Microbaculum marinisediminis: one gene and its partner. The protein of the gene in region 2 interacts with the protein of the main gene of each other region in a pairwise test. Links are inferred from orthologs where the notes say so. Each region holds a gene or a part of one and is shown on either strand. Other genes may lie near its edges.

The links.
Region 1: the proteins of MUB46_RS11595 (region 2) and groL interact in binary tests that used the Escherichia coli proteins (3 or more experiments, as listed by UniProt). The link is inferred for Microbaculum marinisediminis from one-to-one orthologs.

Annotation. Positions count from the first base shown.
Region 1 is NZ_JALIDZ010000001.1:178,109-185,152, reverse strand. The notes cover bases 1,543-4,474. They hold groL (chaperonin GroEL), read right to left. Parts: upstream 3,862-4,474; coding sequence 2,224-3,861; downstream 1,543-2,223. Other genes in these bases: MUB46_RS00905 (DMT family transporter), read right to left, coding at 4,416-4,474; groES (co-chaperone GroES), read right to left, coding at 3,922-4,236; bcsS (cellulose biosynthesis protein BcsS), read right to left, coding at 1,543-2,053. Also shown: hisG (ATP phosphoribosyltransferase), read left to right, coding at 1-419; MUB46_RS00930 (hypothetical protein), read right to left, coding at 416-688; MUB46_RS00925 (hypothetical protein), read left to right, coding at 1,015-1,323; more of bcsS, read right to left, coding at 1,337-1,542; more of MUB46_RS00905, read right to left, coding at 4,475-5,339; MUB46_RS00900 (hypothetical protein), read right to left, coding at 5,452-5,769; MUB46_RS00895 (adenylate/guanylate cyclase domain-containing protein), read right to left, coding at 5,786-7,044.
Region 2 is NZ_JALIDZ010000005.1:14,208-18,895, reverse strand. Bases 905-3,903 are described here. They hold MUB46_RS11595 (ABC transporter ATP-binding protein), read right to left. Parts: upstream 2,817-3,903; coding sequence 1,992-2,816; downstream 905-1,991. Other genes in these bases: MUB46_RS11590 (ABC transporter permease), read right to left, coding at 2,816-3,903; MUB46_RS11600 (MlaD family protein), read right to left, coding at 905-1,983. Outside these bases: MUB46_RS11605 (ABC-type transport auxiliary lipoprotein family protein), read right to left, coding at 12-566; more of MUB46_RS11600, read right to left, coding at 655-904; more of MUB46_RS11590, read right to left, coding at 3,904-3,952; N-acetyltransferase DgcN, read left to right, coding at 4,121-4,688. UniProt on the Escherichia coli protein: Part of the ABC transporter complex MlaFEDB, which is involved in a phospholipid transport pathway that maintains lipid asymmetry in the outer membrane by retrograde trafficking of phospholipids from the outer membrane to the inner membrane.

The DNA of each region.
Region 1 (7,044 bases), on a different replicon or contig from region 2:
CGCTCGCCGCCAACGCGCTGAAGATCCTCGATGACGGCGTCATCCTGAAGAGCGAGGCCAATCTGGTCGCGTCCCTGAAGGCGGCATGGAACGGCCGGCAGCGCCGCGCGCTGAAGAGCCTTCTCGACCGGATCGCCGCGGAAGAGCGGGCCCGCACCATCCGCGAGGTTCGTGCCGTTGTCCCGGGTGATGCGCGCAAGATCGCGGAGGGCGTGATCGGACGCTTCGGCTGCGAGGCTCCCTACGGCGTGGAGAAAAGCGGACCGCTCGTTCTGCACTGTCCGGTCGGCGCGATCCATCCCCTGGCCGAATACCTGCGCGAGCAGGGCGCCCACACGGTCGGCGTCACTCAGGCCGAGTACGTGTTCCAGGCCCGCAATCCGCTCTACGACAAGGTGATGCAGCGTCTGGAGGGCTAGTCAACGACGCGGCCGGTTTCGTAGGCCCACGTCCGTTTGGCGATCCAGGCCGTGGCGACGAGGGCGCAGGCCATCGGGATGACGCCGAGCGGCAGGTAGATCTCCGGCGGCAGGTGCAGTAGCCCGGCGGCCGACCAGTCCAGCGCAAGCGCGACGAAACCGATTTCGGAGCCGAACAGGATCGTCATTCCGATCGTGTTGAGGATTGCGATCGCGAGGACGGTCGCAGCCGGACGCGACGGCCCGGCAGGTTCCAACGGGGTGGACATCGAAAACGGTTCCTTCGGGGATCCACGCGCCTTTCGGGCCGCGGGGCGGGCGCAACGGCGCCGACGCTGCAATCATATTTGTCGAAGAAGTTCGGTTTGAAAGAGGCGACGGATTTTATTTTTGCGCCCCCATGGGCGGGCTTGCGAAAGCCGGAACCCAGGCGCAGTATCTGACGTGTCGGACGGAGCGTCCGGCCTGAAAAGCGCCTCCGGTGGGCACGTAACGGTCCGGGAGGCGCCCTGCGAAAGCCGGAAATTCCGCCTCGAGCCGAGCGCGAGGGCGTCTCGCGCAACGGGACGCTTGTCCCCTATCCGGGGTTCCGGCGATGGTCTTTCTTCTCTCTGTTGTCGCGCTCGCCGTGGTGGAAGTGGCGTTCATGACCGTCCAGCGGGTCTACTGTTCGCCGGCCAGGCCGAAATGGCTCGACAACGAGCCCGTGGTCATGCCGGTCAGCGTGGCGTTCACCGGCGTGTTCGCCGCCTCGATCGGCGCGGTTGTCGCCACGTCCCTCGATCTGCCCCTTGGCCTGTGGGGCGATATCGGTGTCTCGCTGGCGGCGATCGTGATGATCGTGTTGATCGTGTGGGCGGGATTCCGGCTGGTGGCCGGGCGCGGCCCGGCCGTTCCGCGCTGACTGCCGATTGCGATCATTTCCATATCTTGACCTGCACGGCGACATAGGGCCCGTCGGCATCCGGCTCCACGGCCCAGCCGCCGCCGGCCTTGATCTGCATGGCGGGCGATGGCCGGAATCCCACGAGAAGGCCGTAGCGCTGCTGGTCGTAGCCCGGCTCGCCGAAGGCGGCGATCTCCGGTTCGAGACTGATGTTCGGCGCCACGTCGACACTCGCGGCGATCCTGGCGCAATAGGTCTCCGCGGCTGTGGCGTAGCAGGCCGATCCGTTGAGGATCGTCGTGTCGGTCAGCCGCAGCCAGCCCTCGACCAGCACCTTGGCGCCAAGGCGCGTGCCCTGTCGCGTCTTGCCCGGATCGTAGGGCTCGGTCGTCTGGTCCTGAACGGTCGGCCCGCCGTAGACCGTCAGTCCCATGTTGCCGCCGATCCACTGGAAGCCCGGCATCACCTCCGCCGACAGCAGGCGGCCGGTGATATCCACGGTTCCAGCGAGGTAGTTGAACTGGCCGCCGTTGACGCTGGCCCTGAGCCGCCAGCCCGTGTGGTCGAGGTCGCCGACCGGCGCCCAGACCAGGCCGCCATGTCCGAAGTAGGAGTCCTCTGCGCCATCGAGACCGAAGAACAGGTGCCAGCGCGGCGAACGGGTTTCGGAAGCCGCTCCGGGCGTCGCGGCGAGCGCAACCGTGAATGCGGCAGCGAATGCCAACCGCCGGTGCGATCGCGCCTTCATCGGCCCGGCCCCCGTCCATAGGACTTCCCCTAGGGCAAATTCAACCAGAGTTAGAAACCGGGTGCAACCAGTTGTATGCGGGGGACGGGTATGCAGGGAAGGGGAATGCGCCAAAACAAAAGGGGCGGCCCGGAGGCCGCCCCTCGTATCTGCGATAAGCGGGAGACTTCTTAGAAGTCCATGCCGCCCATGCCGCCACCAGGCATGGCCGGAGCCGCGGCTTCTTTCTTGGGAAGCTCGGCAACCATCGCCTCGGTGGTGATCAGCAGGCCGGCAACCGAAGCGGCGTCCTGCAGGGCGGTGCGAACGACCTTGGTCGGGTCGATGATGCCCTGGGCGACCATGTCGCCATACTCTTCGGTCTGGGCGTTGAAGCCGAAGGTGTCGCCCTTCGTCTCCAGCACCTTGCCGACCACGATCGAGCCTTCGACACCGGCGTTCTCGACGATCTGCCGGATCGGGGCTTCCAGCGCCTTCAGCACGATGTTGATGCCGGACTGGATGTCGGCGTTGTCCGAAGACAGCTTGGAAACCGCGGCCTTGGCGCGCAGAAGAGCGATGCCGCCGCCGGGAACGATGCCTTCCTCGACCGCCGCGCGGGTGGCGTTGAGGGCGTCGTCGACGCGGTCCTTCTTCTCCTTCACCTCGATCTCGGTGGCACCGCCGACACGGATCACCGCGACGCCGCCGGCGAGCTTCGCCAGCCGCTCCTGCAGCTTCTCGCGATCGTAGTCGGAGGTGGTCTCCTCGATCTGGGCCTTGATCTGGCCGACGCGGCCCTCGATGTCCTTCTTCTTGCCGGCGCCGTCGACGATGGTGGTCTCTTCCTTGGTGATGTTGACCGTCTTCGCCTTGCCCAGCATGTCGAGGGTGACGTTCTCGAGCTTGATGCCGAGGTCCTCGGAGATCACCTGGCCGCCCGTCAGGGTGGCGATGTCCTCGAGCATGGCCTTGCGGCGGTCACCGAAGCCCGGCGCCTTCACGGCCGCGACCTTCAGGCCACCGCGCAGCTTGTTGACGACGAGCGTGGCCAGGGCCTCGCCCTCGACGTCCTCGGCGATGATCAGCAGCGGACGGCTGGACTGAACGACCGATTCGAGAACGGGAAGCATCGCCTGAAGGTTCGACAGCTTCTTCTCGTGCAGGAGGATGTAGGGATCCTCGAGGTCGCAGACCATCTTCTCGGCGTTGGTGATGAAGTACGGCGAGAGATAGCCGCGATCGAACTGCATGCCCTCGACGACCTCGAGCTCGGTCTCGAGCGACTTGGCTTCCTCGACCGTGATCACGCCCTCGTTGCCGACGCGCTGCATGGCCTCGGCGATCATGTCGCCGATCTCGCGGTCGCCGTTCGCCGAGATCGTGCCGACCTGGGCGACTTCCTCGGAGGTCTTGATCTTCTTCGAGCGCTTCTGGAGGTTCGCGACGGCCTCTTCCACGGCCATGTCGACGCCGCGCTTGAGATCCATCGGGTTCATGCCGGCGGCAACCGCCTTGGCGCCTTCGCGCACGATCGACTGGGCGAGAACGGTCGCGGTGGTGGTGCCGTCACCGGCGATGTCGTTGGTCTTCGACGCCACCTCGCGCACCATCTGGGCGCCCATGTTCTCGAACTTGTCCTCGAGCTCGATCTCCTTGGCGACCGTCACACCGTCCTTGGTGATGCGCGGCGCGCCGAACGACTTCTCGAGAACGACGTTGCGGCCCTTCGGGCCCAGCGTCACCTTCACCGCGTTGGCGAGGATGTCGACGCCGTTGAGCATGCGCTCACGGGCATCGCGGGAAAATTTGACTTCTTTCGCAGCCATTTCTTGCTACCTCTGTTAAGTGCTTGCGCAGAAATAAAAAAACCGCAGCGACCCGTCAGGTCACGCGGCTTTCTTCTTCGCAGCCTTGGTTTCGATGACGCCCATGATGTCGGACTCTTTCATGATCAGGTAATCCTGACCATCGACCTTCACCTCGGTGCCAGACCACTTGCCGAACAGGATCCGATCGCCTGCCTTGACATCCATCGCGGTACGCTTGCCGGCCTCGTCCCGGCCGCCCGGGCCGACGGCGACGACTTCGCCTTCGCTCGGCTTTTCCTTGGCGGTGTCCGGGATGATGATGCCGCCCGCGGTCTTCTCTTCTTCGCTAATGCGCTTCACAAGCACACGGTCGTGCAGAGGACGAAAGTGCATGTAAAGTACCCTCCAAATTGTGCGGCTCTCTTCGCGGAGCCACGGGTTCACAGAGTGTTTGGGACGGCTGTTAGCACTCTCGATTGATGAGTGCCAGCAGTCGCCGAACGAGATAAGTTGGGGGCGTGGGACTGTCAAGGGGCGGAGCCGCCGGAACGGCCGATACGGTCGTCCCGGGGTCAGTCTCCCGGCGCCGTATAGCGCCGCCGCGGGAAGATCGGCCACCCCGGACGGGTGGCGATCAGGCAGGCGAGAATGATCAGCGCCGCGCCCAGATAGGTGGCCGGACCGGGCCGTTCCTGGAAGAACAGCATCGCGAACGCGGTCGCCCACAGCAGATTGGTGTATTCCAGCGGCGCCAGCCGGCCGGCCTCGGCGTGCTTGAACCCCCAGGCGATCAGCAGGTGCCCGGTGGTGCCGAGTAGCCCGACCACGACGAACGCGATCAGGTCGTGCATGCCGATCCCGGTCCAGGTCGCGATCCCGACCGGCGTCAGGACGATGGCGGCGAGGATCGCCTGCATGAAGATCAGCACGGGGATGGCGTCGTGGGCGGAGTGCTTGCGCAGAAGCACGATGCCGAGCGCGTAGGCGATCGCCGACAACAGCGCCGCCGCGATCCCGGCCGGCGTCAGCGCCTGACCCGAGCCGAAGTCTCCGGCGACGACGACGACGATGCCGACGAAGCCGAGGCCGACGGCCCCGATCGCCCGTGTGGTGACCGGTTCGCCGAGGATCAGCCTGGCGATCAGGATCATGAAGATCGGCGCGGTGAAGGACAGCGTCACCGCTTCGACCAGTGGCATCCGCGTGATGGCGTAGAAGAACGATCCGGCGGCGACGATCATCACCGAGGCGCGCAGGCCGTTGGACTTGAGCGATTGCCGGGTGATCCGGTGCGGTCCCGTCGCCAAGAAGACGACGAACGCGAACGCCGCGCCCATCACGTAGCGCAGCCAGACGATCTGCAGGATCGAAGATTCCGGACCGAACCCTTTTACGATGGCGTCCATGCCCGACAGCAGGAAGATGGACAGCGCCACCACGAGGGCAGGGCGCATGGACGCGGCGGTGTCCGCCGTGCGGCCGGTCGCGTCGGACATGATCGGGGGCCCTCGAAGACGTTTCTCACCGCCAATAGCACGGCGCGCACCGGCCGCCTATCGCCGACGGCGCATGCCAGCCCTGCCGTAGCGTGAGCGCGGCGGGAGTATGTTAGGGAAGGGGGAACTCGCTGACCGTGCCCGCCTCGTTGTCGATCACCATGAACAGGTCGAAATAGGCGAAGGTCGGCTCCGTGCCCGTGCGGTCCTTGAACCGGGCAATCCAGGCGGCGTCGTGCGCCTTGCGCGCTGCTTCCTTGTTCGGCCAGACATAGATGCCGGCGAGCTTTCCGTCCGCGGCGCGCACGAAATGCTTGCGGACGAGATCGGGGTTGGCCTGCCAATGGGCGACGACGCCGCGCGCGTCCGCGACGATGTCATCGTTGCTCATGCCCTCGGGGGCTTCGAAGCTGACCATCTCGACGATCATGTACCAGGTCTCCTGTCTACGTTCCGCTTTGCGCCGGCGTGACGATGCGGCGCGGCTCGAACACCTCGAGCGGCTCTGACCGCCCTTTTACCTGAACTTCGCCCCGCGCGGTGAAGTCGATTTTGTCTGCGGCCAGATTGCCTGCGCCCGGCTCACCTGCACACAGATCGTATGTCTGCCTGCTGACGAGGATTGCGGTGCCGAGCTCCTTGTTCATCCCTTCCAGCCGCGAGGCGACGTTCACGGTATCGCCCATCGCCGTATATTGGAGCCGGTCCTCGGCCCCGACGTTGCCGACCACCGCCGGCCCGGTATGGATGCCGATGCGTGTGATCAGTTCGGGCTTTCCCGCGGCACGCTGCGCGGCGTTGAACGCCGCCAGCGCCTCCTTCATCTGCAGGGCGCAGCGGCAGGCGTCCCGCGCATGGTCGGGCGAGGCGACGGGCGCGTTCCACATCGCGTTGATGGAATCGCCCAGGAACTGGACGATCGTCCCGTTGTTCGCGTCCACGCAGCCATTGAGCAACTCGAAATAGTCCGACAGCATGGAGACGACGGTCTCCGGCGCGTTCTGCTCCGAGATCGTCGTGAAATCCTTGATGTCGGTGAACATGACGGTGACGGTCTCCCGCACCGCGGCACGCCGGTCGAACAGGCCCGAATCGACGATGCGGCGGACGAGTTCCTTCGGCACGTAAAGCCCGAACGAGCTTATCGCGATGCGCGCGGAGGCGAGTGCGCCGTTCAGCGTGACGATTTCCGAGATCCGCGAGCGCAGGGGCGGGGGCTCGGAAAAATCGAAATCCCTCAGCCGCAACGCTTGTCCGGTGAGCGTCGTCAGCGACCGGCTGATCAGCCGGGAAATGATGACGGTGATGGCGATCCCGAGCCCCAGGACGCCGATGCCGATCGCGAGCCCCTGATGCAGCCCCCTTTCGACGTCGGCCGTGAAGTCGCTTCGCGGCGCGGCGACCGCGATGGTGTAGCCCGCGAACGTCGAGAGGAAATCGATCGGCGCGAGCAGTACCTCGTAGACCTTTCCGGCGTGCGCGAAATGCGTCCGGCCGCTGCGGGAGGTCTTCAGCGCGTCGCCGACCTGATTAAGCAGCGGGTCGTGCTCGGCGAGGTCGACATGGTCGTCGCCGCGTTGACCGTTGGCGATCTCGATGAGTTCGGCCATCAGGACCGGGTCGGAGTGGACGATCAGCTTGCCGTCCGGATCGAAGATGTAGGAATGCGCGTTCGGCGACACCCGCTCCTCGTCCAGGAAACGCG
Region 2 (4,688 bases):
GGCCTGCCGCGTCAGATCTTCGCAAGCGTCCACATGACGATGTCGGTGGCGACGGTTTCGAACGCGTCGTTCATGGCCGCGACCATGCTCTCCACCGAGCCGTCCGCTACCGGCTGGCGCGCCTCGAAGGTCTTCGATGCGACGACGCGGCCCGACTGGTCCCCGACGATCCGCACGTTGATCGCCACGACCGCCGTGTTGGTTTCCGCGTCGACATGGAAATCGCGCAGATCGGTGACCAGGCCGACATCGCTGACTACGGCGCTGCCGGGAACGCCGACCGAGCGGACCCTGTCGGTGTTCTGGAAGGCGTCGATCAGCCGCGCCTGGACCAGTTTAGGGGCCCGGTCGCTCCACTGGGCCTTGCCGAGATAGGTGATCTGCGTCGGCGCCGGCCTGACGACGATCCGCTCGCTGTCCAGCGCCCCGACGACGGTCGGCTCGGTGACCGCGAACTGCACCGACGTCGACCCGATATTGGCGGGAAAGCGGGTCGGCGCTGTCAGATCGTAGGTGGCCGGCGCGGGTTTCGCCGCGAGCGCGCAGCCGCCGACCAAGGCAGCCATCGCCAGTACGACACCTTGTCGCCACGCCCTCAGCACGAAATCCCCCTGCCCCCTGCTTCCCTGTCCGGCTGCTTCGTCGGATCAAACACTAGAAACGCCGGCCCGGATTGTATTCGGGCACCGCCGAACGTCCAGTCAGAAAACCGGCCGGATTCTGCTCGAGATTGGACAACGCCCGATCGATGTTCGACATCGTCCGCCGCCCCTCGGCCATGAACGCCTGGAAATCCTTCAACCCGCCGACGCCGTAGCGCTGTACGTCCGCAGTGATCGTATCGAGCCGCGAATTGAGGTTGTCGGCGAGCTGGCGGAACGATTTCGCCGCCTCGTTGATGTTGCCGATCATGCTCTGGCCCTTCTCGTCGCCGAGCATGCCGTCGAACTTGGCCAGAAGCCCATCGAGCCGCGCCGAGGCCTTGCGGAACTCCGCCGCCGTGGCGGTGGCGTCGTCGATGAACTGCGAAATTTCCTTGTCCTTGCCGGCGATCGTGGCTGTCACCTTGTCGAAATTCTCGACCGTGCGTGAGATCGCCGCCGGGTCGACGGCGGCGACCACCTTCTTCACGTCCTCGGCGACGCCGCTGAGCTGCTCGGTGAACTTGTTGATTCGTTCCGCCGCCTGGCCCGCGTTCTCCGCAAGGACGGTCACCTTGTCGGAATTGGCCGCGAGCGCGTCGGCGAAGGTGCGCACGTCGCCGACGATCGCCCGCACCTCGTCCGGCTCGATCGCCTCGACCACCGTGTTGAGGTTGTCGGCCAGCACCTCGATGCGGGCGCCGACCTCGTTGATCCGCTTGGCCGCCCCGCTGGCGTCCTCGATGAAGCTCGCCACCTTGTCCGAATTCTGCGCCAGTGCGTCCGAGAACGTCTGGATGTTGCGGATCGTGTTGGTGACGGCGGTCTCGTTGTTGGCGATCAGCGAATCGATGCGGGTCGCCACCGAGTCGGCCTTGGTCAGCAGCGACTTCGCCCCTTCCATCAAGTCCTGGAAGGTCGATTTCTCGGCATAGATGATCGGCGGATCTTCGGATTCGCCCCAAGCGTCCCTGAGCGGCCGCGCGTCGGCCTTGCTGGTCTTGAGCTGGATGAAGCCGACGCCGGTGATGCCGGTGAACTGCAGCTGCGCCGTGGTGTCGACGTTGATCGGATAGCTCGGATCGATCTGGATCAGCGCCACGACCTGCGCCGGATCGTCGGCCGCCACCGACAGGCGGACCACATCGCCGATCTTGATGCCGTTGTAGAGGACGGAGCTGCCCTTGTTCAGGCCGGTCACCTCGTCGGAGAAGACGACGCGGTACTGGACGCGCCCCGAGGATTCGCCGAAGGCCCCGATCCAGTAGACGAATCCGAACGCGCCCGCGATCACCGCGAGCGTGAAGAAACCGACGATAAGTGGGCTGGATCGGATTTCCATACCCGCCGCTAACTCCGACTGATGCGGGCGGCAACGCCGCGCGCCCGCTTGCCGCGGAAATACTCCTGAATCCAGGGATCCGGATTCTCGATGACCGTCTTCAGGTCCCCGGCCACCAGAATGCGCTTGTTGCCGAGGGCCGCAACCCGATCGCAGATCGAAAACAGGCTGTCGAGATCGTGGGTTACCATGAAAACCGTCAGACCTAAAGTGTCGCGCAGTTTCGAGATCAGGTCGTCGAATTCCGCCGCGCCGATCGGATCGAGACCCGAAGTCGGTTCGTCCAGGAAGACGAGATCGGGATCGAGCGCCAGGGCGCGGGCGAGCGCGGCGCGCTTGATCATGCCGCCCGACAGCTCGGAGGGATACTTGTCGGCCGCGTCCGGCCGCAGGCCCACCATTCCGATCTTCAGCTCGGCCAGCTCGTCCATCAGCGATTGCGGCAGGTGCAGATGCTCGCGCATCGGCACCTGGATGTTCTGTTTCACGGTCAGCGACGAAAACAGCGCGCCCTGCTGGAACAGGATGCCCCAGCGCCGCTCGACGGCGCGCTGTTCCTCCCGGCTCGCCGTGTCGATGTCCACGCCGAACATCTCGACGGCGCCGGCGCGACGCGGCAGCAGTCCGACCAGCGTGCGCAGCAGCACAGACTTGCCAGTGCCCGATCCGCCGACGACGCCGAGGACCTCGCCGCGATAGATGTCGATATCGAGTCCATCCAGGATGTTCGACTCGCCGAAGCCGACGGTGAGCCCGCGCGCGCGGATGATCACGTCTCCAGCTTTCCCGGATCCGTCCGCAACCGGCCGCTCCATGTGTTCCACCTCGGCCATCAGTAGTCGATCGCCGCGAAGAACATGGCGAACATGCCATCGAGCACGATGACCATGAAGATCGCCTTCACCACCGACGCCGTCGTCTGGCGACCCAGCGATTCGGCGCTGCCCTTCACCTGCAGGCCTTCCAGGCAGGCGATCATGCCGATCACCAGCGCCATGAACGGCGCCTTGATCAGGCCGACCATGAAGGTGTTTATCTCCACCGCGCTGCGCAGATACGGGATGAAGCTGGCCGGCGGCATGTCGATATAGATCCAGGCGACGAGCCCCGCCCCCGTCAGCGCCGATATGTCGGCGACGAAGGTCAGGAGCGGCAACGCCATCACCAGGGCGATCAGCCGCGGCACGATCAGCACCTCGACGGGATCGAGCGCCAGCGTCTTCAGCGCGTCGATTTCCTCGCGCATCTTCATCGAGCCGATTTCGGCGGTGATCGCGCTGCCCGTCCGGCCCGCCACCATGATCGCGGTGAGCAGCAGGCCGATCTCGCGCAACACCAGGATGCCGGCCAGGTCGATCGACAGGATCTCGGCGCCGAACTGCCGCAGCTGATAGGCGCCCTGCTGTTCGATGATGCCGCCGATTAGGAACGAGATCAGCGCGATGATCGGCACCGCGCGCACGCCCATGTATTCCAGATGGTAGGTGATCGAGGTCAGTCGGAACCGCCAGGGGCGAACCAGGAAGCCCAGCATGATGACCATGGAGGCGCCGAGCAGTTCCGTCAGCCTGGTGAGATCGCGTCCGGATTCGATCACCGCCTCGCCGGTGTCGCGGACCAGCTGCAGCACCATCGGCGGCCGTTCGCGCGGCGGCACCGGCTTGTGCTCGGCCTTCTCGACCTCCCCGATCAGGATCTCGCGCGAAGGCCCGACGCCGGTATAGGCGACCTCGATGCCGGCGCCCATCAGGGCGCGGGCGGTGCGGTGGATAAGCCACGCGCCGGCGGTATCGAACCGGTCGATTCCGGACAGGTCGATCGAGACCCGCCGCACGCCGGCGGGCAGTTTCGCGGCCTGGCTGATCTCGCCGTCGAGCCTCTCCGACTCGACGACGGTCCAGTTGCCCGCCGCGGAAAAAACGAGCGAATCGCCGGACCCCGTAACGATTATCGACGGACGCTGGTCCATGTCGTCAGATTGCCCACCCTCTGCGAGCGGACGCTTGCGTCAGCCCGCTGGCCTTCCATAATACGGCGCATCTTGATGTCCGCTGTCCCTGGCAGCAACCCCCCGGCAGCGATCCCCGTAAGCGACCCGTAAGCGAAACGATTCTTCAGCCTTCAGGACCTAAATAGCATGGAAATCGCGCGTCCCTACCTGCTGTTCCTCGGCGACGTCCACGATGATCTGGCCGCCAAGACCGCCTATGGCATCGTCGACTGGCGCCGCGACTGGTGTGTCGGCCAGCTACGCCTACCCGGCTGCAACGCGGATGCGGAACTGCCGGAGACCGATATCCAGGGCGCCGTCGCGGCCGGCGCGAAGACCATGATCATCGGCGTCGTCAATCCCGGCGGCGTCCTGCCCGACCACTGGATCGAGACGATCGTCGCCGCGCTCGATGCCGGCATGGACGTGGCCAGCGGCCTGCACATGCGACTCGGCGAGGTCGAGGCGATCGCCGAAGCGGCCGCGCGCAACGGCCGCCAGCTCTTCGACGTGCGCCACACGGCCCAGCGGTTCGCCACCGGCAAGGGTACCAAGCGCCCCGGCATGCGGCTCCTGACGGTTGGAACCGACTGCTCGGTCGGCAAGAAATACGCCGCGCTGGCGCTCGAGAAGGGCATGCGCGGGCGCGGCCTCAACGCCGACTTCCGCGCCACCGGCCAGACCGGCATCTTCATCTCGGGCCGCGGCGTTTCCG